3 regions of the Sulfuricella sp. genome follow, and region 3 is predicted to be linked to each of the others. Evidence: predicted binding sites of a transcription regulator. Region 3 holds the regulator's gene; each other region holds the start of a gene.
What was found. Region 3 encodes sigma-54, which starts transcription at its own class of promoters, with help from an activator protein. Its sites were predicted from a motif close to TGGCACNNTTCCTGCT; they were not measured.
Positions count from the first base shown of each region.

Region 1 (4,187 bases), on a different contig from region 3:
CGGCGGCGGCGCGGGTGGTGGCTGCAAAAATCCATCCGTTGAAGGTGCCGGAAGACACCGAAATTGCCGGCCTGCTCGACAGACTTCAGCAGGTATTGAAAGGAACGCCGCCGCCCTGGCTGCGCAAGGCGCTCGAAAAGGGCAAGGAAAAGACTTTTGATTTCGATGAAGAAGAGGAGGTAGACCATGCCTGAAGCCGCTTTGCTTTCAACACCCGGTTCCGAACTGGGAAGCTCGGTTTTTTTAAATGAACTCGTCAAGTTGTGGCGGGCGCAGGATTCCTACGGCGCGTGGGAAGGCAAGAGCAATGCGCAACTGCTGGAACCCTATGTCGTCGACAAGGAAAAGCGCAAGGAAATTCCCATCATCGGCGACCCCGATCCGGAAATGCTGTGGCGGCTGGAACTGTTCTACAGCGCCGTGGGCCTCGCCATCGAGCGCCAGACCGGCAACATGGTCACCCCGATGATGAAGATGCACCACGAGGGTTTCGGCCGCATCGTCCTGATCGCCGGCCGCCTGATCGTGGTCAACAAGCAGCTGCGCGATGTGCACCGTTTCGGCTTCCTCACCATGGAAAAACTGGCGGAAGAGGGGGATAAGCTGGTGAACGCTGGGGTGGAGATGATCCGCAAGTTCCCGGACGTGGCGAATTTTTGTTGATTTGTAACCGCGCCCTCTGCGGTTAACAAGATTTTGAAGGAATACGCGATGAGCGAAGAAGAATTGAAAGCGCAGGTCAAGAAACTGAACGCCCAGGCGACCCAGCTCAAGATGGACCTGCACGATCTGTCCGAAGAGCTGCCGGTCAACTGGGAAAATATTCTCGAACTGGCGGCCCGGACTTATGGGGCTTACAAAGCGCTGGCGGATGCCCGCGCAAGATTGTCCCTCAAAGGGACCCCGACAGTCTAAGGGCTAAAGTCCTTGAAAGATCGTATGAAAGGAGCGTGAAATGGCTTTTGCGACGGTAGTAATGCCCGATGGGCGTGCCTGGATACCCAAGTTCGTCAAGGACATCAACCGGGAAAAATGCATCGGTTGCGGCCGCTGCTTCAAGGTCTGCGGGCGCGACGTGCTGCAGTTGATGGGCATGGACGACGAAGGTGAGCTGATTGCGGTGGATGCGGACGAGGATGACGACGATGAGTACGAGAAGAAAGTGATGACCGTCGCCAACGAAAAGAACTGCATCGGCTGCGAGGCCTGCGCCAAGATTTGCCCGAAGAAGTGCTACAGCCACGAAGCGCTGGCGGTTTGATCATGGGTGCGCTTCAAGCCAAGCTGATGCAGGTTGCGCAAGACCCCGCCGATCCGGCGACCCGCGCCTTCGCCGGGGCGCTGGAAACGTCGCGGGGCGCATTGCCCCAGGCGCGTCCGCTGGGCCTCGACGCAGTGGCCTTCCAGGCGCTGCTGGCGCGCTACTTCCCGGCGGCCAACGACTTGCCGGAGCTGGCGATGGAGGCCGGCTGCCTGGCTCTGCGCGCCGACGAATACGACGATCTGCTGCAACTCCTGCTCGATCACAGCAGCGATGGCAGCGACGAGACTGCCTGGCTCGCCAGCGCGGTCGCGGCGGCATGCCTGGGCGGCAACCACCTGTGGCAGGACTTGGGGCTGGCTAACCGCCAGGAGCTCTCCGACCTGCTGAAAACCCGCTTTCCTTCTCTTTACGCCCGCAACACCGGCAACATGAAGTGGAAGAAATTCTTCTACAAGCAGTTGTGCGAACGCGCTGGCGTCAACGCCTGCCGTGCGCCGAGCTGCCGGGTATGCGACGACTATGCCAAGTGTTTCGGTTCCGAAGAATAAGATTTGGCGATCCCTTGTCGCAAATCCGACAAAGCAGCTTTTTGTCGGCTTTCCACCCCCCCAGTTTTTCCGATGAATATTCTTAGTGCTTTGAAAAACAAACAAAAATTGTTGCGCTGACGATGGTGGCACAGTGCTTGCTCAAGACTGTTCATGCAACAACATTCCTGGCCTGAACGGAGAACATCATGGTGACCGTTAACGATACGACCTTGCGCGACGGCGAGCAGACCGCCGGGGTGGCATTCTCCGCCGAGGAGAAGATCGCCATCGCCCGTGCCCTGTCCGCCGCTGGCGTGGTCGAGCTGGAAATTGGCATCCCGATCATGGGCGAGGAGGAGCGCGAGGCGATCCGCGCCATCGCCGGGCTGGGCCTGAGCTCGCGCTTGATGGTATGGGGGCGGATGCAGGACGAGGACTTGCGCGCGGCGGCAGAGTGCAATGTGAACATGGTCAACCTGTCGATTCCGGTGTCCGATCTGCAGATTCGACACAAGCTGAAGCGCGACCGCGAGTGGGTGTTGCAGGCCATCCGCCGCTTTGTGCCGGCCGCCCTGGATTTGGGGATGGAGGTGAGCGTCGGCGCCGAAGACGCCTCCCGCGCCGATATCGATTTTCTGCTCAAGGCGGCGGAGACGGCCGAGTACGCAGGCGCCCGCCGCTTCCGCTTTGCTGACACGCTGGGGGTGCTGGACCCGTTCGCTACCTATGAAGTGCTGCGCACCCTGCGGGTCACCGTCGACATGGAAGTGGAAATGCATGCCCACAACGATCTTGGACTGGCCACCGCCAATACCCTGGCGGCGGTGAGGGCGGGCGCGACACATATCAATACCACGGTCAACGGCCTCGGTGAACGCGCCGGCAATGCGCCGCTGGAAGAGGCGGTGATGGCGCTGCGCCACCTGCATGGTATCGAGAGCGGCATCGACAGCCGGCGCTTTCCCGAGATATCGAGGCTGGTGGCCTTGGCCTCGGGGCGTCCGGTTCCAGCCAACAAGAGCATCGTCGGGGAAGGGGTTTTCACACACGAATCAGGCATCCACGTGGATGGGCTGATCAAGAACCGCGACAACTACCAGAACTTCGACCCCGAAGAGGTCGGACGCGACCACCGACTGGTGCTGGGCAAGCATTCCGGCAGCAGCGCGGTGATCCGGACCTATGCCGAAATGGGAATTCTGCTCGACGAGCTGCAAGCCGGCACTATCCTGGCGCGCATCCGGCAGTACGCAGGATCGGTCAAGCATGCGCCGGACGTGAACGACCTGAAGCGGTTTTATCTGGAAACCGCGGTGCGGCATCCGCTGCGCCTTGAAGTTTGACAGGGTCTGTTCATGAATAAGTTGGACAATTATGGGCGTGCTGGCGGGATGCGATGCAAGGCGCCGGGCGCGCCGCATGGCCATACCCTGCAAGCGACCGGCAACGCAGCAGCGCGCCCGCCGGTGCGGCCAGAATGTTCAACTTATTCATGAACAGACCCTAAAGGAGATTGAAGCCATGGAAATATTGATGCATGCCATGAAAAAACTATCCACCGCCGAGGAGTTCCTGGATTTCTTCGCGATCGAGTACCAGCCTGCGGTGGTGCATGTGAACCGCCTGCACATCCTGCAGCGCTTCCACCAGTACCTCAGGCAGACGCCGCTTGCGGCAGATAGCAGCGAGGACGAGGCACTCAATGCCTGCCGAAAGCTGCTGGATCTGGCCTACCGGGATTTCGTCGGCTCCAGCGCAATCAAGGAAAAAGTTTTCAAGGTGTTCCGCGATGCCGAAGGAGTGAAAACCGTGTCGGTGGAAAACATTCGTGCGGCTCTGCCGCAACGGCAAAAAGTCGCCTGACAAGGAGAAGATCATGCACATCGTCGTTTGTATCAAACAGGTGCCGGACAGCGCGCAGATTCGCGTCCATCCGGTGACCAACACCATCATGCGCCAGGGCGTACCGGCGATCATCAATCCGTATGACCTGTTCGCTCTGGAAGAGGCGCTGTGCCTCAAGGACAAGCACGGCGGCACGGTCACCGTGATCACCATGGGCCCGCCCCAAGCCGAGGCGGCATTGCGCAAGGCGCTGTCGTTCGGCGCCGACGATGCGATCCTGATCACCGACCGCGCCTTCGCCGGGGCGGATACCCTGGCGACCAGTTTCGCGCTGGCCTCGGCGATCCGCCAGATCCAGAAGAACATGCCGGTGGACATGGTGTTCACCGGCAAGCAGACCATCGACGGCGACACCGCCCAAGTCGGGCCTGGCGTGGCGAAACGCCTGGACATGCAGCTGCTGACCTATGTCTCCAAAATTGTGGCGGTCAAGCCGGAGGCCAGGGAAATCGTGGTGGAGCGGCGTGCCGAAGGCGGCGTGCAGTTGC
Region 1 is NZ_DATKTK010000014.1:11,695-15,881, reverse strand. It holds gene nifX (nitrogen fixation protein NifX) at 1-194, shown strand, start outside; gene VMV64_RS03550 (NifX-associated nitrogen fixation protein) at 187-663, shown strand; gene VMV64_RS03545 (CCE_0567 family metalloprotein) at 712-915, shown strand; gene fdxB (ferredoxin III, nif-specific) at 956-1,261, shown strand; gene VMV64_RS03535 (nitrogen fixation protein NifQ) at 1,264-1,812, shown strand; gene nifV (homocitrate synthase) at 2,001-3,137, shown strand; gene nifW (nitrogenase-stabilizing/protective protein NifW) at 3,316-3,657, shown strand; gene VMV64_RS03520 (electron transfer flavoprotein subunit beta/FixA family protein) at 3,671-4,187, shown strand, end outside.
Region 1: nifV (homocitrate synthase) is a predicted target of sigma-54. The motif match lies at 1,939-1,954, and genes of this name have one in related genera.

Region 2 (4,187 bases), on a different contig from region 3:
GGTAGGCAGGGATGGGCGGCTTTATCGCCCAACTCGCAAAAACAAGGCATTGCCAAGTTATGCCGAGTCACCATTTAGGTGAGTGCATTTTTTACTTCAAGCATTTGAATTCCTCCGCGTCCTCTGCGTCCTCAGCGGTTCAACCGAGTTTTTCAGGTTCATTGGTTTCTCCAAAAACGCTTTCCGTCTCCGCCGTATCCAGCTCCCGCGCCTTCATGCCCACGATGTAGCCGCGCTCGTAGAAATCCACGCCGTAGATGTAAAACTGCTGGAGAAAGGTGCCGATCTTGGCCACATAACCCACGTCGCCTTTTTTCACCAGCACGTCGCCGATCTCCTTGCCTGGAAAAGTGCCGTCGTTACGGATATTCATCAGCGAACGCACCTTCTGGCCGTATTCGAAATGAGGCGGACCGTCGATTTCAATTGTGTCGCTATCGCGGCTGATTTTCATGGCTAGACCGGCTTGCGCACCAGGCTCACCACGTTCGCCGCGGCGGCGGAACTGCCGCACACCCCGCCGCAGGACTGGGGCATGTTCGGGTTCACGAACACCAGCCGGGTCTGGGTCATGCTTTCCTCGAAGCCGATGATGACGCCGTCCAGCAAGGGAACCGATGCCTCCGGCACGAACAGGCGGATATCGTCGTGCATCACCACGGTGTCGCCGGGCAGCGGCTCTTTTTCCACGGAAAAGTCGTAGTCCATCCCGGAGCATCCGCCGGGCTTCAGCACCAGCCTGAATCCGGAGCCGGCACCGCCGTTGAAGCGGATCATGCGGCGGATGAAATTTTCCGCCGGAATCGCGATAGTGACGTTCATGCTGCTCTCCTCAAGCCGCGTAGCGCGGCAAACTTTTATCCACCACCACGCAGCCGTCTACCGGGCAGACCTCGAAGCATTGCGGGTCTTCGCCCTCGCATTCGGTGCATTTCTTCGGATCGATGATGTAGGTGCCGTTCTTCTCCTTGATCGCGACATTGGGGCAAACCGGCTCGCAGGCGGTGCAGGCGGTGCAGGTGGAAGAGATGATCTTGTAAGGCATGGTGTTCTCCTTTTTAATAAATGAAAAACCTTAACAACGCTTTGCCACGGATGAACACGGATTGACACCGATAAACCCCAAAATCACCAGACAACTAAAGACTGGGTATGGATCGTTATGTATCGTCGCCTTTAATCCGTGTAAATCCGTGTCGCCTAGAGGCGCCTACTTTTGGTCATCCGTGGCTAAATTAATTTTTGGTTCAAGCCGCCGACACGGCCGGCTGAGCCGTTTCCATGCGCTGCCGGAACCAGGCGATCAGGGAAGGCTCGATGTACTCATGGGCGTAGCCGTCCACCACTTCGATTCCGGCCATGGCCAGGTCCTTGCGCGGGCACAGGCCGATCTTGGAAGTGAACACCGCGGCGCAGTCCTTGATCGCGGCGGTCACATCCTCCAGGATGTCTTCCTCGCCCCAGCCGCCCTGGCAGTAGTTCACGCCCTGCCGTTCATCGTCCGCCATAAATTCATATTGCTGAGGCGGCAGGGCAGGCGCGCCTCCCGCACCGGGCGCTTCGCGATACCGTGTCGGCACGCCTACCTTGCGGTGGCCGACGAACTTGGCGCCCGCGCCGCTCAGCTCGTAAATCTGGAACTCGCTGGCATGGCCGAAGTGCTGGTTGATCCGGCCGCCGCCCTTGGTCGTGACGGCCGCCAGTACCTTGGCGCCGCCCGCCTGCCCGGTCATGGCGGCGAGTTCGGACTCGCGCGCGGCCTCCTGGTCGCGGCGTTCGCGCTCGACGTATTCCCGGTAGGCCTGGCGCGGTTCGGGGTCGTAAGCCACGTCCATTGCCGCGATCCTGTCGGTGCTGAATTCCGCGCCGCGATCCTCGCCCAGCAGCCCCACCGCATCGGCGCGGCACTGGCGGCAGTGGCGCATCAAATTCATGCTCCCCTCGCAGCTGTCCTGCAACTCCTTCAGCTCCTGCGGAGTCGGGCCGCGCTGGCCGGTGAGGCCGTAATGGGTGCCGTGGGCTGGATCGGAGATCAGCGGCATGATGTTGTGGAGAAAAGCGCCGCGCGATTTCACCGCCCGGTTCACCTCTGCCAGGTGGGTGTCGTTGACGCCGGGGATCATCACCGAGTTGATCTTGACCAGGATGCCTTTCGCGGTCAGCATCTCAAGCCCCTCCATCTGGCGCTCGCCCAGTATTTTGGCGGCGTCGCGCCCCTTCCAGCGCTTTTTGTTGTAGTAGATCCACGGATATATCAGCTCGCCCACTTCCGGATCGACCATGTTGATGGTGATGGTGACGTGGTCCACGTTGAGGTCGGCGATGGCCTGCACGTAATCGGGCAGCGCCAGCCCATTGGTGGACAGGCACAGCTTGATGTCCGGCGCGTCTTTCTGGATCAGGTTGAAAGTGCGGAATGTTTTTTCCGGGTTGGCCAGCGCATCACCCGGCCCGGCGATGCCGACCACCGAAAGCTGGGGAATCGCCGCCGCCACCGCCAGCACCTTCTTCGCTGCCATCTCCGGCGTGAGCTTCTCGCTCACCACGCCGGGACGGCTTTCGTTGGCGCAGTCGTACTTGCGGTTGCAATAGTTGCACTGGATGTTGCAGGCCGGCGCCACCGCGATGTGCATACGGGCGAAGTGGTGGTGCGCCTGCTCGCTGTAGCAGGGGTGATCCTTGACCTTCGCCCAGACCTCGGGTGACAGATCGCTAGGCCCGGCGGCGGAGCCGCAACTGGACTTGCCGGAACCGCCCTTCGCGCCGCAGCCAGAAGCCTGGGCAGCCTGAGAGGCAAATATGGGAATGACTTTTGGTGGCATCGCTTGCTCCTTGTTGGCTTTGTTTCTCTTTCTGCAACAAGCGTGCCATGTAGCTATTTTAGTTTAATTACTTTAAAAACATGAAGATGAATGGAACTCGTGCGTTGTCTTGAATGCGACAAAAGATGTGGGAAAGTGAAGAATGCGACAAGAAGATAATTAATTAGGCGCGCTTCGCGCACATGAATCTGTAGCTTGGGGGCACCATCCCAGCGCCAATCATCTATGCAACACTACTGGTCCGCTACAGCTGCTTGATCTCAATATTAAACTTCTTCAACGCATAGCCCATCTGCCGCGGCGTGAGATTAAGCAGCCGCGCCGCCTTGGCCTGCACCCAGCCGCACTTCTCCATCGCCCACATCAGCCGGTCGCGCTCTGAAGCCGGCTGGCGCCCTTCAGGGTGCTCGCCGACGCTTTCCGCCTCCTGATAAGCTTCCGGCAGGTCTTCGGGTATGGTCGGCTTTTCAGGCGCGGATTGCCGCTGCGGCACGAGCGGAATCGACCGGTGCTCCTTGCCGTAGTCCTTCAGCGCCGACGAAAAACACAGCCCCTTCTCGCACAGCAGGTCGGACTGGCGGATAAGGTTGCCGCGCGTCATGGTGGCCATGCGCTCGACGCAATTTTCCAGCTCGCGCACGTTGCCCGGCCAGTTGCATTGGGTGATGGTGTGGAGCGCCTCCGGGCTGACGGTGAAGTTGCGCTTGTTTTCGCGGTTGAACTTCTCCATGAAATGCTCCAGCAGCAGGGGGATATCGTCGCGCCGTTCGCGCAGCGGCGGCAGGAAAATCGACACCACGTTAATGCGGAAGTACAGGTCGGCGCGGAACTCGCCCTTGCTCACCATTTCTTCCAGATTGCGGTTGGTGGCGGTGATCATCCGCACGTCCACGCGGATGGTGCGGTTGCCGCCGACCCGCTCGAACTCGCGCTCCTGTAGCACGCGCAGCAGCTTGGCCTGGAATGCCGGCGAGATGTCGCCGATCTCGTCGAGAAACAGCGTGCCGCCGTGGGCCTGCTCGAAACGGCCCTTGCGGTCCGAGGTAGCGCCGGTAAAAGCTCCCTTCTCGTGGCCGAACAATTCAGATTCGAGCAGGCTCTCCGGCAGGGCAGCGCAGTTGAGCTTGATGAAGGGGGCGTCCTTGCGCGGGCTGAGGTAGTGAATGGCGCGGGCGATGGCTTCCTTGCCGGTGCCGGATTCGCCGCGCAGCAGGATGGTAGCCTTGCCCGGCGCGGCTTGGTGCACGTCGGCGAAGACCTGCTGCATGCGCTTGCTCACGCCGATCACGTTTTCCAGGCTGAATTTGCCTTGCAGTTCCTTTTGCAACCGGAACTTCTCCTGCATCAACAGCTCGCGCTCCGCTG
Region 2 is NZ_DATKTK010000056.1:372,126-376,312, reverse strand. It holds gene VMV64_RS14195 (nitrogen fixation protein NifZ) at 140-454, opposite strand; gene VMV64_RS14190 (iron-sulfur cluster assembly accessory protein) at 457-822, opposite strand; gene VMV64_RS14185 (4Fe-4S binding protein) at 833-1,045, opposite strand; gene nifB (nitrogenase cofactor biosynthesis protein NifB) at 1,248-2,822, opposite strand; gene nifA (nif-specific transcriptional activator NifA) at 3,067-4,187, opposite strand, start outside.
Region 2: nifB (nitrogenase cofactor biosynthesis protein NifB) is a predicted target of sigma-54. The motif match lies at 2,855-2,870, and genes of this name have one in related genera.

Region 3 (4,187 bases):
GCAGGGAGATGGTCTCGGCCAGTACCTGGGTGAGGTAGTGGTTGAGCACGTTCATCAGGTAGGGGCTGGGTTGCGGCGAGGTGAATAGCGGCGTCTGGCTGCGGTTGGCGGCGTCGAGCAGTACCTCCGGCACCGGCTCCTTGTTGGCGACGATGATTGCGGCAAGCTCGGTGGAGAACAGGTTGCCGATGGCCTGAGCCAGGGCAGGCTGATCCAGGCTGCGCAGGTAGTCCATTTCTGCACAGCCGAGCACCTGTACCCGGTTGGGATGGACTAAATTAAGGTGGCCGATCAGCGCCAAGGTCGGTTTTTGCACGATTTCGCCGGTGAGTTGGCGGGCTCCGCCCCCCACACCGGCGACCCAGACGAGTCCCAGTTTGTCGTGGGTTTCGTCGAACAGCTGCTTTACGTTTATCTGTGACATTTAAAGTACTGAGTCCTGAATGCTGAGTCTTGGTGGATTTTACTCAGGACTGATTCTAACTCCATGTGGTCAGCAGGCGGTAGGTTTCGACCGGATCGGAACTGGCCTGCAATTTCTCGCGCAACTGGCGATTGCTGAACATCTGAGCCAGTTCGCCGAGGATTTGCAGGTGCAGGTCAGTGGCCTGTTCCGGCACCAGCAGGATGAACAACATGCCGACCGGCTGGCCATCGGGCGCATCGAAGGAAATCGGTGTTTTCAGCCTGAAGAAGGCGCCAGTGGCTTCGCGCAGGCCCTTGATGCGGCCATGCGGGATGGCGATCCCATAGCCGAGTCCGGTGGAGCCGAGTTTTTCACGCGTAGCGAGGCTGCCGATCACCTTCTTGCGCGGTAGCTGCAGATTGTTTTCGAACAGCCAGCCGGCTTCCTCGAATAGCTGTGCCTTGCTGCCTACATCGAGGCCGCAGAGGACGTTGCCTGGGGGCAGTATTCTGGCGAGGAGACTCATATCCGGCTTTGGGGCAGGGCGCGGCGGTACTTTTTCGGTTGCCGCCGCGCGATGGCTTACTCGGCGACTTGCTGGTGTTTGCCGCCGCTGCCGCGGGTCGGGCCGCCGTTCATTTCCTTGTGCTTGACGATCTGGCGGTCGAGCTTGTCCACCAGGCTGTCGATGGCGGCGTACATGTCGGCATCCTCGGATTTAACGAAAATATCCTTGCCGCTGACGTGAACGTTTACTTCGGCTTTCTGGGCCAGTTTTTCGACGGAGAGAATGACGTTGACGTCAATGACTTGGTCGAAGTGGCGGGTAACCCTGCCGAGCTTGTCGGTGACGTAATCGCGGATGGCGGGGGTCACTTCAACGTGGTGGCCGGTAACATTGAGGTTCATTTGAGGCTCCTTCGGGTTGATATTGGATGTTAAAGGGATAGAAGAGTCTATAAACGGACAACCAGAACATTCTGGCTGCACTGGCGGGCGCGCTGCTGCGTTGCCGTCCGCTTGCATGGAATGGCCATGCGGCGCGTCCAGCGTCTTGCATCGCATCCCGCCAGCACATCCATAATTGTCCAGGTTATCCATTTACAGACTCTTTCGGAAACTGACCGCGGGAATTTGCATGGACTCGCGGTACTTTGCTACGGTGCGCCGGGCAACGACGATGCCCTGTTTTGCCAGAATATCTGCAAGCTGGCTGTCGGAAAGAGGTTTTTGCGGGGTTTCTGCCGCCACCAGCTGTTTTATCAGCGCACGGATGGCCGTGGAGGAGCAGGCGCCACCGGTTTCCGTGGCGCAGGAACTGCCGAAAAAATATTTGAGTTCGAAAACGCCGCGCGGGGTGAACATGTACTTCTGTGTGGTGACGCGCGAGATGGTGGATTCATGCAGCTCGACGGCTTCAGCGATCTCTCTCAGCACCAGGGGGCGCATGGCCACTGCACCGTGTTCGAAGAAATTCCGCTGGCGCTCGACGATGGCCTGGGAAACACGCAGGATGGTCTCGAAGCGCTGCTGGATGTTCTTGATCATCCATTTCGCTTCCTGCATCTGACTCGACAGGTGCTGCCCGCTGCTATCGCGGTTGCGCCGCAGAATATCGGCGTACATGCGATTGATGCGCAGCTTGGGCATGACCTCCGGGTTCAGGGTGGCGACCCATTGCCCCTTGACCTTCTTTACCTCGACGTCGTGCTGGATGTAGCGCGTGTCCAGGTTGGCGAAGGTGGCGCCGGGGCGCGGATTGAGGCTGGTGATCAGGCTCTGGGTGGCACGCAGTCCGTCGTCGTCGAGGCGCAGCAATTTCTTCAGTTTGGTGAAATCGCGCGCAGCCAGCAGGTTAATGTGGTGCTTCGCGAGGGAAAGCGCTTGCTCTCTGTATGGAGTTTCAGGCGGAAGGGTTTCGAGCTGCAAGGCCAGGCACTCCCCCAAATCCCGTGCGCCGACACCAGGCGGGTCGAGGTTTTGCAGGTGGCATAGCGCAGTATGCAGCTCGATCGGTTCGATTTCCAGTTCGGGCGGCAACAGCGCGGCGAGTTCATCGAGGTTCTGGGTGAGATAGCCGTCTTCGTCGAGGGCATCGATCAGCAAGGCGACAATTCGCTTGTCGTGTTCGGACAGCGAAGTGAGGCCTAACTGCCAGTTGAGGTGGTCGCGCAGATCCACCGCTTCGGCACGTTGCGAAGAGTAGTCGCTATCCTCTTCGTCGTCGTGCGCAGTCCAGGGGCTATCCTGATCCCAATCGCTTTCGGTAAGGGGGGCGGGTTCAGCGGGTGTCGCGTCGGTAGCGCTGCTGGAGGTGGGCTGAGTAGAGAACTCGTCCGGCTTGCCGCCGGCATCGGCTACTTCCTCGCTTTCCGTATCGCCTGTGCTTTCCACCCGTTCGAGGAAGGGATTTTCCTGGGTGAAGGCGTCCAGTTCCTGGTCAAGTTCCAGCGTCGACAGCTGGAGCAGCCGGATGGACTGCTGCAGCTGAGGCGTCAGGGTCAGGTGTTGCGAAAGTTTGAGTTGTAGGCTGTGCTTCATGTATTTGTTCCCGGGAGAATGTAGGCACGGTTCCTGGAGCGGGTTCGCCGCTACATCCGGAAGTGTTCTCCCAGGTAAACTTTTCTTACATTTTCATTATAAACGATTTCATCCGGATTTCCGCTGGCCAGCACCTCGCCGTCATTGATAATGTAGGCGCGATCGCAAATTCCCAGGGTTTCCCGTACGTTGTGATCGGTGATCAGCACGCCGATATTCTGTGAAGTAAGGAAGCGGATGATTTTCTGGATATCGATCACGGCGATAGGGTCAACCCCGGCAAAGGGCTCGTCCAGCAGGATGAAGCGCGGCTGGGTGGCGAGTGCACGGGCGATTTCCACCCGGCGGCGCTCGCCGCCGGAGAGGGAAAGCGCCGGGTTGTTGCGCAGGTGGTTGATATGCAGCTCGTGCAGCAGATCGTCCAGGCGCTGTTCGACCTGCCCCGGTTCAAGCGTTTGCAGCTCCAGGATCGCCCGGATGTTTTCGGACACCGTCAGCTTGCGGAAGATCGATGCTTCCTGAGGCAGGTAACTCAAGCCCAGCCGGGAGCGGCGGTGGATCGGCAGGCGGCTCAGTTCTTCGCCGTCCAGGCGGATGCTGCCGCCATCCAGCGGCACCAGTCCCACCATCATGTAGAAGCTGGTGGTCTTGCCCGCGCCATTCGGCCCGAGCAACCCGACCACTTCGCCGCTGGACACATCCAGCGAAACGTTTTTCACTACCTGGCGCGATTTGTAGCGCTTTTTCAGGCCCTGGACGATCAGTTCACTCATATAAATGCAGTCCGTAGGAGCGAGTTTGGCCGCGATAGATTCGCGGGTAAGCCCGCTCCTACTCTTCTCGTGGATTGGCGATACTTTCGGCGGGTTTCAGCTTGCTGGGAGACGGGGCGGGGGCGTCGGTTTTCTTTTTCGGCTGTATCACCGTGCGAACCCGACCGCGCGGGTTGCTGGCCGTGGCGGTTTCCTTGCCTCCGATCACCTGGAAGAATTCGGTCTTGCCATCATAGGAAATATAGTTTCCATGTGCTTCATCCAGACCGCGCTTCATGCGCGCCTGATTGAAAAGCTGTACCAAATCCTTCCTCTGATCGTATTCGATGCGCAGGGCATAGCCTTCAATGTATTCGTCGTAGCCTTCGCGCTTCTGCCTGAAACTGGCCAGGTTGCCGTAAGCCGTCCCGAGCTGGAAACCTTCGGCATCCTCAGTGACCACCAGCTTATCGGCGAGGATTCGCAGC
Region 3 is NZ_DATKTK010000032.1:6,332-10,518, forward strand. It holds gene hprK (HPr(Ser) kinase/phosphatase) at 1-424, opposite strand, end outside; gene VMV64_RS06610 (PTS sugar transporter subunit IIA) at 480-932, opposite strand; gene hpf (ribosome hibernation-promoting factor, HPF/YfiA family) at 989-1,315, opposite strand; gene VMV64_RS06620 (RNA polymerase factor sigma-54) at 1,508-2,947, opposite strand; gene lptB (LPS export ABC transporter ATP-binding protein) at 2,998-3,720, opposite strand; gene lptA (lipopolysaccharide transport periplasmic protein LptA) at 3,779-4,187, opposite strand, start outside.